DNA from 3 places in the Oerskovia enterophila genome. Region 3 is predicted to be linked to each of the others. Evidence: predicted binding sites of a transcription regulator. Region 3 holds the regulator's gene; each other region holds the start of a gene.
What was found. The regulator HspR, encoded in region 3, represses chaperone genes until heat shock. The targets are predictions, from matches to a motif close to AAGTTGAGTCNNNNNGACTCAACTT.

Region 1 (4,273 bases), on a different contig from region 3:
ACGCCCCGGTGCCCGCGCCGAGCCTGCTCGACGGCGGCCCGCCGTGGCTCGTGCTCCCGGACCTCAGCCGCCCGGCCCCGCCCCGGTCGCTGCCCGTGCTGCCGCCGCTGCGCCTGCCCGGGCTGCCCCCCGAGGCGGGATCGGTCGAGGGGCCGCCCACGGAGATGCTCACGGAGGCGCCCGCCGAGGTGCTCACCGATGCAGAGCAGGGGACTGCCGAGCCGGGGCCGAGCGCCGAGGGCGGGCTGCGCCGTCGGACCCCGCTGGACCTGATCGCCAACGCGCCGCGGCGCGACGCCCCCGCTGCACCCTCCCGGGGAGCGCTGCGCGACATGAGCCTCGCGCTCGAGGCGAGCCGCACCCGCGCCCGCACGCTCGAGGCGGACCTCGCCGCGGCGACCGCCGAAGTCGGGCTGCTGCGCGCGGCCGCGCAGGCGACCGCGGTCGAGCTCGGCGGGCTGCGGTTGCGTGCGGCCGAGCTCGACCGGGACCTGGCCGAGGCCCTGACCCGGGCCGAGAACTTCCGCACCCGGTACCGCAAGGCCGACCTCAGCCGGCAACAGCTCAAGAAGGCAGAGAAGGCCGCGAGCCACGGCGGCCCGGCCCCCGACGACGGCGCGGTCTTCCTCGACCCTGTCGAGCAGTTCCGGTTCGAGGTCCAGCTCGCATGGGTCCGGCGCGTCCCGGCCGCCGAGAAGGCGAGCAAGCCGCTCGCGCCGTACGCGCTCGGGGACAGGTTCCTGCCGTCGCTCGCGACGATCGAGGGCGTCTCGCGGGCCAAGGTCGTCGACGTCGTGGTCGAGGTGCTGACCGGGGACGCCGAGCACATCGCGGGCCGTGAGCTGCACCCGCTGCGCGTCAACGAGGGCGGCAGCAGCCCGGCGGTCGTGCGCGAGGACGGCGCGACGTGCTGGCGGGCCTCGCTCCAGAGCAAGCGTGCGTCGGCCCGTCGGCTGCACTACTGGAAGCGCGGGGACCGGATCGAGCTGTCGCGCGTGGTGCTGCACGACGACGTGGAGCCGTAGGGGTTCCTTCCCGGTTTGGTACGGCGGCTGGTGCCGGCTTCGTGGTGCGTGCCGAGAACGAGGTTGCGGTCGCTATGGAGCGGATTCCGCTCTCAACCTCGTGCTCGACCGCACGGAACCTCGTGGTCGGCGGGTCGTCGGTCCATAGAGGCGGCAGCGGGGCCGGGCGGCGTGGGCAGCTGGTCGTTCCTGTCCGGTCGGCGCCGTCGGTCCCGGCCGCTGAGACCCCGTCGCCCCGGACCTGGACCGCTGCCGACAGCGGTCGCCGCAGAGGTACGGTCGAGGCTCGCGCCAGGTCGGCCAGGCGCCTGGTCAGCCGGTCAGCATCCGGTCGGCCGGTCAGCTGATCCGTCGGCCCTTGCCACAGCCCCCGGGACGCCCCGCCGACCCGACCGAACCCGCCAGACCCGCCCGACCTCTCCACCCGCACGGCCCGTCCGACCCATCACACCCCCGCCCGACCCCGAGGAGCACCGGTGAGCAAGGCCAACCCCACGCGCTGGGAGCAGAAGACCGCCATGAACCCCGCACACTCGACCTGGTACGTCGAGCGTTTCCGCGCGATGGCTGCGCAGGGCGCGGACCTCGCGGGCGAGGCGCGGCTAGTGGACGCCATGCTCCCGCGCGGGGCCCGGATCCTCGACGCCGGCTGCGGGCCGGGTCGCGTGGGCGCCGAGCTCGCGGCGCGCGGGCACACGGTCGTGGGGGTCGACGTCGATCCCGTCCTCATCGAGGCCGCCGAGACCGACCATCCCGGCTCGACGTGGCTCGTCGCGGACATCGCCGAGCTCGACCTGCCCACGATGGGGGTCGACGAACCGTTCGACCTGATCGTGTGCGCCGGGAACGTCGTGACGTTCCTCGCGCCGGGGACCGAGGTCGAGGTGCTGCGCCGTTTCCGGGCCCACCTGGCACCGGGCGGGCGGGCCGTCGTCGGGTTCGGCGCGGGGCGTGGCTACGCGTTCGACGCGTTCTTCGCCGACGCCGCCGAGGCCGGGCTCGAGGTCCAGCTCATGCTGTCGACGTGGGACCTGCGGCCGTTCACCGAGGGCGGCGACTTCCTGGTCGCGGTCCTCGGAGCGCCTCAGGCCTGACACGGCGGCGGGCAAGGCACCGATCCGCGTCGGCGAGCCCGGGTACAGCAAGAAGCTGGACCGCGACGGCGACGGGGTGGGCTGCGAGTAGGCCGAGCCCCGCCCCGCGGGCGCGGTCGTTCGTCCAGGGCGAACGCGGTTCTGGAATTGAGCGTGGGTGACTCAAGTTGTACCCGTCAGAGGTTCCATCACGACTGAAGGAGTCACCATGACGACCACCCTGACCACCCCCGCCCCCGCCTTCGACCGCGCCCTGCGCGACCTGCTCACCGCTCGTCCCGTGGCAGGCGTCCCGGCCCACGCCGACGTCTTCCAGGACGGCGACGACCTCGTGGCCCGCTTCGACCTGCCGGGTATCGACCCCGCGCAGGACGTCACGGTCGAGGTCGAGGGCCGCAAGCTCGTCGTGCGCGGCGAGCGCAAGGACGAGCGGGCCGAGGAGACCGAGGGCCGCCGTGTCCGCGAGGTCCGCTACGGCGCGTTCCACCGCGTCGTGACGCTCCCCCAGGCCACCAGCGCGGACGCGATCAGCGCCCGGTACGACGCAGGCGTCCTGACCGTCACCGTCGCCGGCGTCTACGCCGGCACGACGCCGCAGCGCATCGAGGTCACGACCTCGGCGTCCTGACGGTCCCCCCAGCCTCCCCGTCGCAGGTCACCCCCCCTTCGGCCTGCGGCGCGGTGAGACCGACGGGCCCGGTTGCGAGAGCACCGGGCCCGTCGTGCTGCCCGGGGACGCGCGGCGCTCACGAGCATGCGGTCGGCGCCACTCGAGCATGCGGTGGGCGTTCATTACGCGGACGAAACCGACGACAACCGCATGGTCGGCACCGAAGGGGCGAGGCCCGATCCGCCGAGGTCCAGAGCCCAGAGGCCGCCTCCGTCAGGCCGCCGTCCCCGGCTCGACGGCCCCGGCCACCATCTCCACGCTCCGGTCCCAGAGCTCGGCCGCGAGCCGCGCGTCGCCCACGAGCGGGTGGGTCGTCGCGACCTTGCGCTTGACGTAGTAGTTCCCCGGCTCCCAGTCGACGCCCGGGGTCGTCGTCGCGAGCCAGACCAGGGTGTCGGCCCCCTTGGCAGACGACGTGAGGAAGCGGCTCAGCACGGTCTGGTACATGACCCGCATGCCGCTCGTCGACGTGGCCGCGAAGTTCGTCGCGACCACGCCCGGGTGGAAGGCCGCGGCCGAGATCCCCGACGCGCGGTACCGGCGGTCGAGCTCGCGCGTGAACAGGTTGACCGCGAGCTTGGCGTTCCCGTATGCGGCGTTGGGCGCGTACGACCGCTCGGCCTCGAGGTCGTCGACGTGGAAGTCGCTGAACAGGCGGTGCGCGGCGCTGCTCGTGCTGATGACGCTCGCGTGGCTCTCCTCCAAGCGGTCGAGCAGCAGCGTGGTGAGGAGGAACGGCGCCAGGTAGTTCACCTGGAACGTCAGCTCGTGGCCGTCCTCGGAGACCTGGCGGTCGGCCATGATGCCGCCCGCGTTGTTCGCGAGGACGTCGATCCTCTCGTAGCGCTCGCGCAGGTCGGCGGCGAGCGCCCGCACCTCGGCCAGGCGTGCGAAGTCGGCCACGAAGAAGTCGGCCCCGACCTCCCCGGCCACCGCGGCGGTCTTCTCGGGCGAGCGCCCGACGACCACGACCCTGTGCCCGTCCGCTGCGAGCTGCCGGGCTGCGGCCGCGCCGATCCCGTCGCTCGCCCCGGTGATGACGATGGTCCTGCGTGCCATGTGCTGCCTCGCCTCGTGTCGTGCCGCCGGCGCTCGTCCCGGCGCGCCCTCGCCGTGCGGCCGGCCCTCGCCCACCACGCGGTCCCCTCGGAGCGTAGACCGCGCGCGGGAACCGGGTCGCGTGACGGCACGGACCGCCGCGCCTCCCCGTCGCCCCGTCGCCCCGTCGCCCCGTCGCCCCGTCGCCCTGGCGACGATCGCCGCCCGGGCGACCTACGCCGTCGGGCCCTCTGCGCGTGCGAAGCGTTCCCGCAGCCCCAGCGCGGCCGACCGCCACGACGCGGCGCGCTTGATCGTCGCGCCCATCTCGCCCTCGTCGACCGGGACGTGCACGACCCGCACCCCCCGCTCGGCCGCGAGCGCCAGCATGGCGTCGGTCGACTCGGGGAACGCGAGCTGCAGCAGGACCGACGTCGTGCACGCCT
Region 2 (4,273 bases), on a different contig from region 3:
GGAGCGAGACCAGGCTGCGCACGCACGAAGGCCCGGACCCCTCAGGGGACCGGGCCTTCCACGCACGAGGCGAGCGACGCCGTCGGGCAGGAGGATCCCCCCGCCCGACGGCACGCACCTCACCGGGGCGTCACTGCTGGACGCGGAGCTCGAGCCCTTCGCCCTCGACCTGCGAGCGGTCGACCACGATCGTGTCGCCGTCCGCGATCTCGCCCGCGAGCAGCTTGCGCGCGAGGCGGTCGCCGATCTCGCGCTGCACCAGGCGGCGCAGCGGACGCGCTCCGTACGCGGGGTCGAAGCCCTCGAGCGCGAGCCACTCGCGCGCTCCGGCCGTGACCTCGAGCGTCAGGCGACGGTCCGCGAGCCGTTCGCCGAGCCGGTCGACCGCGATGTCCACGATCCGTCCCAGCTCGTCGAGGTTGAGCGGGTCGAAGATCACGACGTCGTCGAGCCGGTTGATGAACTCGGGCTTGAAGCTCGCCCGCACAGCCGACATGACGCCCTCACGCTTGGCCGCGTCGTCGAGCAGCGGGTCCACGAGGAACTGCGAGCCCAGGTTCGACGTCAGCACCAGGATGACGTTGCGGAAGTCGACCGTTCGGCCCTGGCCGTCGGTCAACCGGCCGTCGTCGAGCACCTGGAGCAGGATGTCGAACACCTCGGGGTGCGCCTTCTCGACCTCGTCGAGCAGCACGACCGAGTACGGCCTGCGCCGCACGGCCTCGGTGAGCTGGCCGCCCTCCTCGTAGCCGACGTACCCCGGAGGGGCACCGACCAGGCGCGAGACGCTGTGCTTCTCGCTGTACTCCGACATGTCGATGCGCACCATGGCACGCTCGTCGTCGAACAGGAAGTCCGCGAGCGCCTTCGCGAGCTCGGTCTTGCCGACGCCCGTGGGGCCGAGGAACAGGAACGAGCCCGTGGGGCGGTCGGGGTCGGCGACGCCTGCGCGGGAACGTCGTACGGCGTCCGACACCGCGGCGACCGCAGCCTTCTGCCCGATCAGGCGCTTACCGATCACGTCCTCCATGTGGAGGAGCTTCTCGGACTCGCCCTGGAGCATGCGGCCCGCGGGGATACCGGTCCACGCGGACACGACCTCGGCGATCTCGTCCGCACCGACCTTGTCGGCGATCATCGGCGCCTGGGGCGGCGCCGTGGCGGACTCGTCGCTGTCGATCGACGCCTCCTCCTGCTCGGCCGCCTGGAGCTGCTCCTGGAGCTGCGGGATCTCGCCGTACTGGATGCGCCCCGCGGTCTCGAGGTCGCCCTCGCGGATGGCCCGCTCGACCTGGACGCGGAGCTCGTCGAGCTTGGCGCGCAGGTCGCCGACGCGGTTGTGGCCCGCCTTCTCGGCGTCCCAGCGCGCGGTCAGCGCGGACAGCTCCTCGCGGCGGTCGGCCAGGTCGGCACGCAGCTTCTCGAGGCGCTCGCGCGAGGCGGGGTCGTCGGACTCGGAGAGCACGACCTCCTCCATCTCGAGGCGCGTGACGGCGCGCTGGAGCACGTCGATCTCGATGGGCGACGAGTCGAGCTCCATGCGCAGGCGCGACGCGGCCTCGTCGACCAGGTCGATCGCCTTGTCGGGGAGCTTGCGGCCCGTGATGTAGCGGTCCGAGAGCGCGGCGGCAGCCACGAGCGCCGAGTCGGCGATGGTCACCTTGTGGTGCGCCTCGTAGCGCTCCTTGAGCCCGCGCAGGATCGCGACGGTGTCCTCGACCGAGGGCTCGCCCACGAAGACCTGCTGGAAGCGGCGCTCGAGGGCCGGGTCCTTCTCGATGTGCTCGCGGTACTCGTCGAGGGTCGTCGCACCGACCAGGCGCAGCTCGCCGCGGGCGAGCATGGGCTTGAGCATGTTGCCCGCATCCATGGCGCCCTCTCCGCCCGCGCCCGCACCGACCACGGTGTGGAGCTCGTCGATGAAGGTCACGACCTCGCCGTCCGAGGACTTGATCTCCTCCAGGACGGCCTTGAGCCGCTCCTCGAACTCACCGCGGTACTTGGCGCCCGCGACCATGGCCGCGAGGTCGAGCGAGATGAGCTTCTTGCCCTTGAGCGAGTCGGGGACGTCGCCCGCGACGATGCGCTGGGCCAGCCCCTCGACCACGGCCGTCTTGCCGACGCCGGGGTCACCGATCAGGACGGGGTTGTTCTTGGTGCGCCGGGACAGGACCTGCACGACGCGCCGGATCTCCGAGTCGCGCCCGATCACGGGGTCGAGCTTGCCCTCGGCCGCGGCCGCGGTGAGGTCCTGGCCGTACTGCTCGAGGGCCTTGTAGGTGCCCTCGGGGTTGGGGCTCGTGACGCGGCCCGAGCCGCGGACCGCGGGCAGGGCCGAGCGCAGCGCGTCGGCGCTCGCCCCGGCGTCCGTGAGGATCTGTGCGGCGGGCGAGGAACCTGCGGCGATGCCGATGAGCAGGTGCTCGGTCGAGACGTACTCGTCCCCCATGCCCTGGGCCTCCTTCGAGGCCAGGTCGAGGGCGGTCGACGTCGCGCGCGACGCCGTCGGCTGCGCGACGGCCGATCCGCTCGCGGTGGGCAGCGAGACGAGCGCCGCGCGCACCTTCTGGCCGATGGCCTGGGCGTTCGCGCCCACGGCATCGAGGAGCCCGACGGCGACGCCCCCCTCCTGCGTGAGCAGTGCGGCGAGGAGGTGGACGGGTTCGAGCTGGGGGTTGCCGGCGGCCGAGGCGGTCTGGATGGCCTCGCCGATGGCCTGCTGGGACATGGTGGTGAACTTGGTGTCCATGGGGTCTCCGGTACTTCTGGGGTCTGGGTCTACCTGGATCAACGCGACCAAACTTGAGCGTATTCCACTCAAGTCTGTCCGTCATGTCGGCAACTGTGTCGGACGGCTGCCGTACCAGCCGGTGGTTCCCCTTTTCTCGTCCCGCGATCCACGGGATGCTGGGGGCGTGACTACACGACGGCTCGAACCTTCCGCCACCCTCGCACCGGACCGCGGCGACCGCACGACGGCGCCGGCCCACCCGGGAGAGCAGCTCTCCTCCGACCTCCCCGCCGGGGGTGCCCTGTGAACCTCGCACTCGTCGCGATCGTGGTGATCGTGCTCCTCGGGCTCGTCGTCATCGGGCTCGTCGCCTGGCTGCTCCTGCGCCCTCGCAAGGCACCGGCCGCCCAGCCGTACGGGTACGGCGCCCCCGTCGAGGGGTACCCGGCACAGCCCCCGTATCCCGGGCAGCCGGCGTACCCGGGGCAGCCCGGTCAGCCCTTCGGCGCTCCGGACCCGGCGGCCTCCGCCCCGGGCGCCGAACCGGTCCCGGCGCCCTACCCGGTGCAGCCTTCGCACGCGGTCGGGGCCGGGGTCCAGGCCGTCCCGGTCGACCAGTACGCACCGCAGCAGAGCCCGCCGGCCCCGCCCGGACCGCCTGCGCCGGCCGCCGGGCAGCAGTTCGCGCCGCCGCACGCGCCGGCCCCGCAGGTTCCCGACGCGCCAGCCTCCGCGGTCCCGCCGGCACCGGTCGCACAGCCGCACGCGCCGGCGCAGTACGCACCGCCGGCTGCCCACCCGCAGCCCGCGCAGACCTGGACGGCCGAGGTCACCGAGCCCTGGACCGAGCAGACCGACGACTCCGAGCTCGACGAGACCACACGCCTGCGCGAGGACCTCCGCCCGGCACCGCCCGCGGCGCCTGCTGCTCCTCCGGCTCCGCCCGCGAGCCCCGCACCACCCGCCTGATCCGCGGCTCCCGTCCGGCGAGCAGGGCGGGAAGCTCCCGCTCGCGAGGCGGGAGCGACCGCGCGAACCCGGTCGTACCGACCGAGGGCATCCCCCGGAAGGGGTTGTCAGGACGAGCGAGGCACGCCTCCTCGCTCGTCCTGACAGGGCACCCCGCAAGGGGCACAATGGCGGCACCGCGATACCGCCCGAGTACGCGGGCGAAGGGCTGCACCATGACGAACGGCTGGCACCAGGACGTCCTCGGCCCCGAGTGGGTCGCCCGCACGCTCGACCTCCCCGACGGCGACACCGCGACGCTCGTCCGCAAGGCGACGCCTCCCGCGGGAGGCGAGCGCCGCCGTCGGGCCGTGCTGTACGTCCACGGGTTCGTCGACTACTTCTTCCAGGCCCACCTCGGGGACGCTTTCGAGGACCACGGCTACGCGTTCTACGCGATCGACCTGCGGGGCTACGGCCGCTCGCTCGCGCACTGGACCGAGGCGGGCAAGGACCCCAACATGGTCGACGACCTGAGCGTCTACGCCCAGGACCTCGACGCCGCGGCCGCCGCGATCCGTGCCGAGGGCCACG
Region 3 (4,273 bases):
GGATGCCGAGGACCTTGGCGAACGCCTCGGAGACCACGTCGTCCGCGTCCGAGGACGAGTGGACGTACTGGCGCGCCACGGTACGGGCGGCAGCAGCGTGCCGCTCGTAGAGCGCACCGAACGCGGAGTGGTCACCACCGCGCACGGCGGTGATCAGCTCGGCGTCGCTCGTCGAAGCGCCGTCCGCGTACGTCTCGACCTGGGTCATTCCCTCGCCCCTGACTGCGCCTCGTGCAGTTGAGGCTCCTCTCGCTCATAGTAGACGTCACGAACCCCAGTGTTTTCAACGTCTCACGGGCGATATGCGTTGCTTGTCCTATCCTCGGAGGGGCGATCCTCGCGAACCGCCCGGACCTCCGAGCGGATGAAACCAAAGTGCTCGGTCGGTATCGCGTCATGAGTGTCGGCCTGAGGGGTCTCATGGGTATGGACCTACGACCTGGCTACCCCCAGCCAGCCGTCGACTCGCTGCTCGCCGAGTGGCAGGCGGCGAGCATGGGCTCCGTCTGGCTGCGCCCCGGCGACTGGTACCACCCTGCGGTGGAGGCACTGGCCGAGGCACTGACAGACGGACGCCCCACGGCCCCTGCCGCCGACCGGCTCGGTGAGGCGCGGGGGCACGTCGGCATCAGCATGGGCGAGACGATCGACGACCTCGCGTGCCTGTTCGGCGCCTGGGGCACCCAGCCCGAGCTCGACACCCTGCGCGCTCTGAGCACCGGCTGGGTCCGAGGCAACGAGCCGAGCCTCCTGGTCCCGCTCACGACCGACCCGCGTTCTGGCCTGGCCACCCCCGAGTACCTCGTGCAACGACTGCGCGAGACGTACGGCGCGGGCGAGCGCAGCGGGCGCCCCGCGTCCCGCACCCACTGCCTGCTGCTCGTGGACGTCGCGGTCGACCGGATCGACGGTTGGCAGAAGGTCGCGCGCGCGGCAGCGATGGGCAAGATCTTCACCGAGGTGTTCGGCACGGGCCATCCCGTCGCGACGCTCGGCGGGGGCGTCTACGCCGCGCTGTGCGAGCGCGGCGCGGACCTCGAGCCGCTGCGCTCCGAGCTGCGGCACCGGATCGAGCGCACCGCGCTCTCCTACGGCGTCACCGCGGTGCTCCGGCGCCCTCCGCGCGTCTGGGTCGAGCCGCTCCCGACCGCTCACGCGGGAGCCGCGTCCTTGCTCCAGGCGCTCGGGCGCTGAGAGACGTTCCCCCGCGAGGTGCCGCGTCCCCGGACACACCTCGACGCCCCGTCGTCCGGCGAGGGACGAGGAGGGCGTCGAGGGGGGATCGCGCGATGGGGGGACGTCGCGCGAGGGGTTGGGACTCGCTCAGCGAGGAGCGTAGGTGAGGCAGTCCGCGTGGTCGGCGCCCAGGGGGCCGGCTCCGACGCGGATCGAGGAGGCGTTGCACTCGAGCGACTCGTTGTGGGCGCACTCCCCGCGCTGGCAGGCGCCGACGTGGGCGATGACCTTCTCGAGGCCGCCCTTGGCCGTGAGCGGGATGAACGTGGCGCACTCGGCCTCGCCGCCGTGGGCGGCGATCGTCACGGCACCGGCGTGGCAGCCGTGCTCGTGGTTGTATCCGCAGCCGTCGATCGAACACTCGACGACCTGGGGCAACTCCATCAGGCTGCTCATGGGACTTCTCCTTGCTCGAGGGACAGGGGCAGATCAACCGTGCATTTCCTTCACGGTATTCCTTGATGCAGCCCTTGTATAGGAAGCAAGGCCTCACTCGCTTCGGCGGAATTCCGCCATTTTTACGTCACACGAACCGCGCGTAAATGCGAAGGGAATCGCGTTCGGCTCGGCATCTCTCGCGTCGCGACGCGGGTCTCGGCGCGGTCAGTCCCCGCGCCCGGGCCGCCAGAGGACGAGTGCCCGGGTCTCCGTGCCCTGCCCTGCGACGGTTCGCCCGGCGTCCTCCGGGCTGCCTCGCCGGACCCGTCGTCCGCGAGGGACCATGACCACGTCGCCGCTGACCCCCGCGGCGAAGACTCGCCCGCCCTCGAGCCGCGCCGAGAGCGCGTCGAGCCGGGACTCGAGCCGGTCGACCTGCTCCTCGAGCGCGAGGATGCGGCGGATCCCGGCGAGGTTGACGCCCTCCTCCTGGGAGAGCCGCTGCACCTCGAGGAGCTTCGCGACGTCGCGCTGGGAGTACCGGCGCCCGCGCCCCATGGTGCGGCGCGGGGTCACGAGCCCCAGCCGGTCGTACTGGCGCAAGGTCTGCGGGTGCATCCCTGCGAGCGCCGCCGCCTGCGAGATGGCGAGCACGGGGGCGTCGTCGTACGCGTTGAACGGCACCTGTGCCGCTGCCGCTCCGGACTCTTTCCTGACCATGCGTCCTCCTCTCACCATTCTGCTCCTGGGGGTGGCGCTCGACGAGGCCTGCGGGGCCTCGTCGAGCGCGGGTCCTGCTATTCCGCGGCGCGTCCGAACAGGTCCGAACGCACGTCGCTCTCGCCGTCGGTCGCTGCCGCGAGCTGCTCGACCGCTTCCTTGGCGGCCTTCGAGAGCTTCTGCGGCACGACGACCTGGATCGTGACGAGCAGGTCTCCGGTGGCCTTGGCGGTCTTGACACCCTTGCCCTTGACGCGCAGCGTGCGCCCGGAGGGCGTGCCCGCGGGGACCTTGACCTTGACGGGCTTGCCGTCGAGCTGCGGGACCTCGATGGTCGCGCCGAGCGCGGCCTCGGCGAACGTCACGGGGACCGTGAGCCGCAGGTTGTGCTTGTCGTCGACCGAGAACACGGGGTGCGGCGTGACGTGCACCGTGATGACCAGGTCGCCCGGCGCTCCGCCCGCGACGCCCGGACGGCCCTTGCCGCGCAGGCGGATCTTCTGGCCGTCACGCACACCGGCAGGGATGCGGGCCGTGACGGTGCGACCTTCGGTCGAGACCGTGACGGTCGCACCCTCGACGGCGGGCCGGAACCCGAGCGTCGCGGACGAGTGCACGTCGGCACCGGCCTGCGGCCTTGCCGCGTTGGGGCGGAAGCCCGTCTGGGCTCCTCCGCCGCCGAACATCGACCCGAGGATGTCCTCGAAGCCTCCGCCTCCGCCGGTCTGCGTGGAGTACCGCACGCGGCCTCCCCCGCTACCGCCGCCGCCGCCGAACATGCCGCCGAAGATGTCCTCGAACCCTCCGGCCCCACCGGCCGGTCCACCGGCTCCTGCGGAGAAGCGGGCGCCCCCGCCGGCCATGGCACGGATCGCGTCGTACTGCTGGCGCTGCTCGGCGTCGGACAGGACCGCGTAGGCCTCGCCGATCTCCTTGAACTTCGCCTCGGCCTTCGCGTCACCCTGGTTCTGGTCGGGGTGGTAGGTACGGGCCAGCTTGCGGTACGCCTTCTTGATCGCGGCGTCGTCGGCATCCTTGGGGACGCCGAGCGCGGCGTAGAAGTCCTTCTCGATCCAGTCCTGACCGGTCAAGGCGCCTCCTCTCGTGGTGTCACCGGCCGGGGGCCGGTGGTCGTCTCGTCTCTGAAGTCTTGGTGTTCGTTCAGTCGTTCGCTCGTTCTGTCGTTCTGTCGTGCGTCAGGCCCCGGGGGACCTGCTCTCCCGGCCTGCCCGACGGCGGAGCGTCACCTTCGCGTGGAAGGTGCGCTCCGTCGTCGGGCATCCGGGAACGTGGGCGCCCGGCCCCGGAGGACCGGGCACCCACGACCGTCCTACTCCGGCCCGACGACCGAGACGCGCGCGGCGCGCACGACCTTCTCGCCGATCCGGTAGCCCGGCTCGATGACCATGTTGACCGTGGCCGACGTGGCCTGCGGGTCCACCTGGTGCATGAGCGCCTCGTGGACGTTCGGGTCGAACTCCTCGCCCACGACGCCGTACCGCTCGATGCCGAACTTCGCGAGGCTCGCGTCGAGCTTCTCGGAGATCGCGACGAACGGCCCGTCGAGCTCGCCGTGCTGGCGGGCCCGGTCGATGTCGTCGAGGACCGGCAGGAGCGCGGCCAGGACGTCCTCGACGCCCTTGACGCGCGCGGCCTCCTGGTCACGCAGCGACCGGTTGCGGTAGTTGGTGAAGCTGGCCCGCTCGCGCTGGAGCGCGTCGAGGTGGGCCGCCGCCTCGGACTGCGCAGCCAGCAGGGCTGCGTCGTCCCCGGCCTCGCCGGTGGGCTCGAAGTCGAGCCCCGCCAGCGGGTCCTGCTCGGCTTCGTTCCCTGCCGAGCCGGCGTCGGCCCCCTCGGGGGCAGCCTCCTTGGGCTGCCCCTCCGGGGTCACCTTGCGCTTGTCCGTGAAGTGGAAGGGCTGGTCCTCGGAGCCGAGCTC

Region 1: the regulator HspR is predicted to act here: its motif matches at 2,264-2,288, upstream of ACIPWA_RS15020 (Hsp20/alpha crystallin family protein).
Region 2: the regulator HspR is predicted to act here: its motif matches at 2,800-2,824, upstream of clpB (ATP-dependent chaperone ClpB).

What each region holds. Positions count from the first base shown of each region.
Region 1 is NZ_JBIVFZ010000004.1:455,041-459,313, forward strand. It holds gene ACIPWA_RS15005 (hypothetical protein) at 1-1,025, shown strand, start outside; gene ACIPWA_RS15010 (class I SAM-dependent methyltransferase) at 1,544-2,119, shown strand; partial or broken gene ACIPWA_RS15015 (excalibur calcium-binding domain-containing protein) at 2,133-2,210, shown strand; gene ACIPWA_RS15020 (Hsp20/alpha crystallin family protein) at 2,328-2,747, shown strand; gene ACIPWA_RS15025 (SDR family NAD(P)-dependent oxidoreductase) at 3,003-3,848, opposite strand; gene ACIPWA_RS15030 (hypothetical protein) at 4,062-4,273, opposite strand, start outside.
Region 2 is NZ_JBIVFZ010000004.1:262,872-267,144, forward strand. It holds gene clpB (ATP-dependent chaperone ClpB) at 131-2,749, opposite strand; gene ACIPWA_RS14220 (hypothetical protein) at 3,035-3,700, shown strand; gene ACIPWA_RS14225 (alpha/beta hydrolase) at 3,916-4,273, shown strand, end outside.
Region 3 is NZ_JBIVFZ010000002.1:869,164-873,436, forward strand. It holds gene ACIPWA_RS08385 (sigma-70 family RNA polymerase sigma factor) at 1-208, opposite strand, end outside; gene ACIPWA_RS08390 (hypothetical protein) at 427-1,194, shown strand; gene ACIPWA_RS08395 (DUF1540 domain-containing protein) at 1,324-1,632, opposite strand; gene ACIPWA_RS08400 (heat shock protein transcriptional repressor HspR) at 1,840-2,334, opposite strand; gene ACIPWA_RS08405 (DnaJ C-terminal domain-containing protein) at 2,412-3,425, opposite strand; gene grpE (nucleotide exchange factor GrpE) at 3,665-4,273, opposite strand, start outside.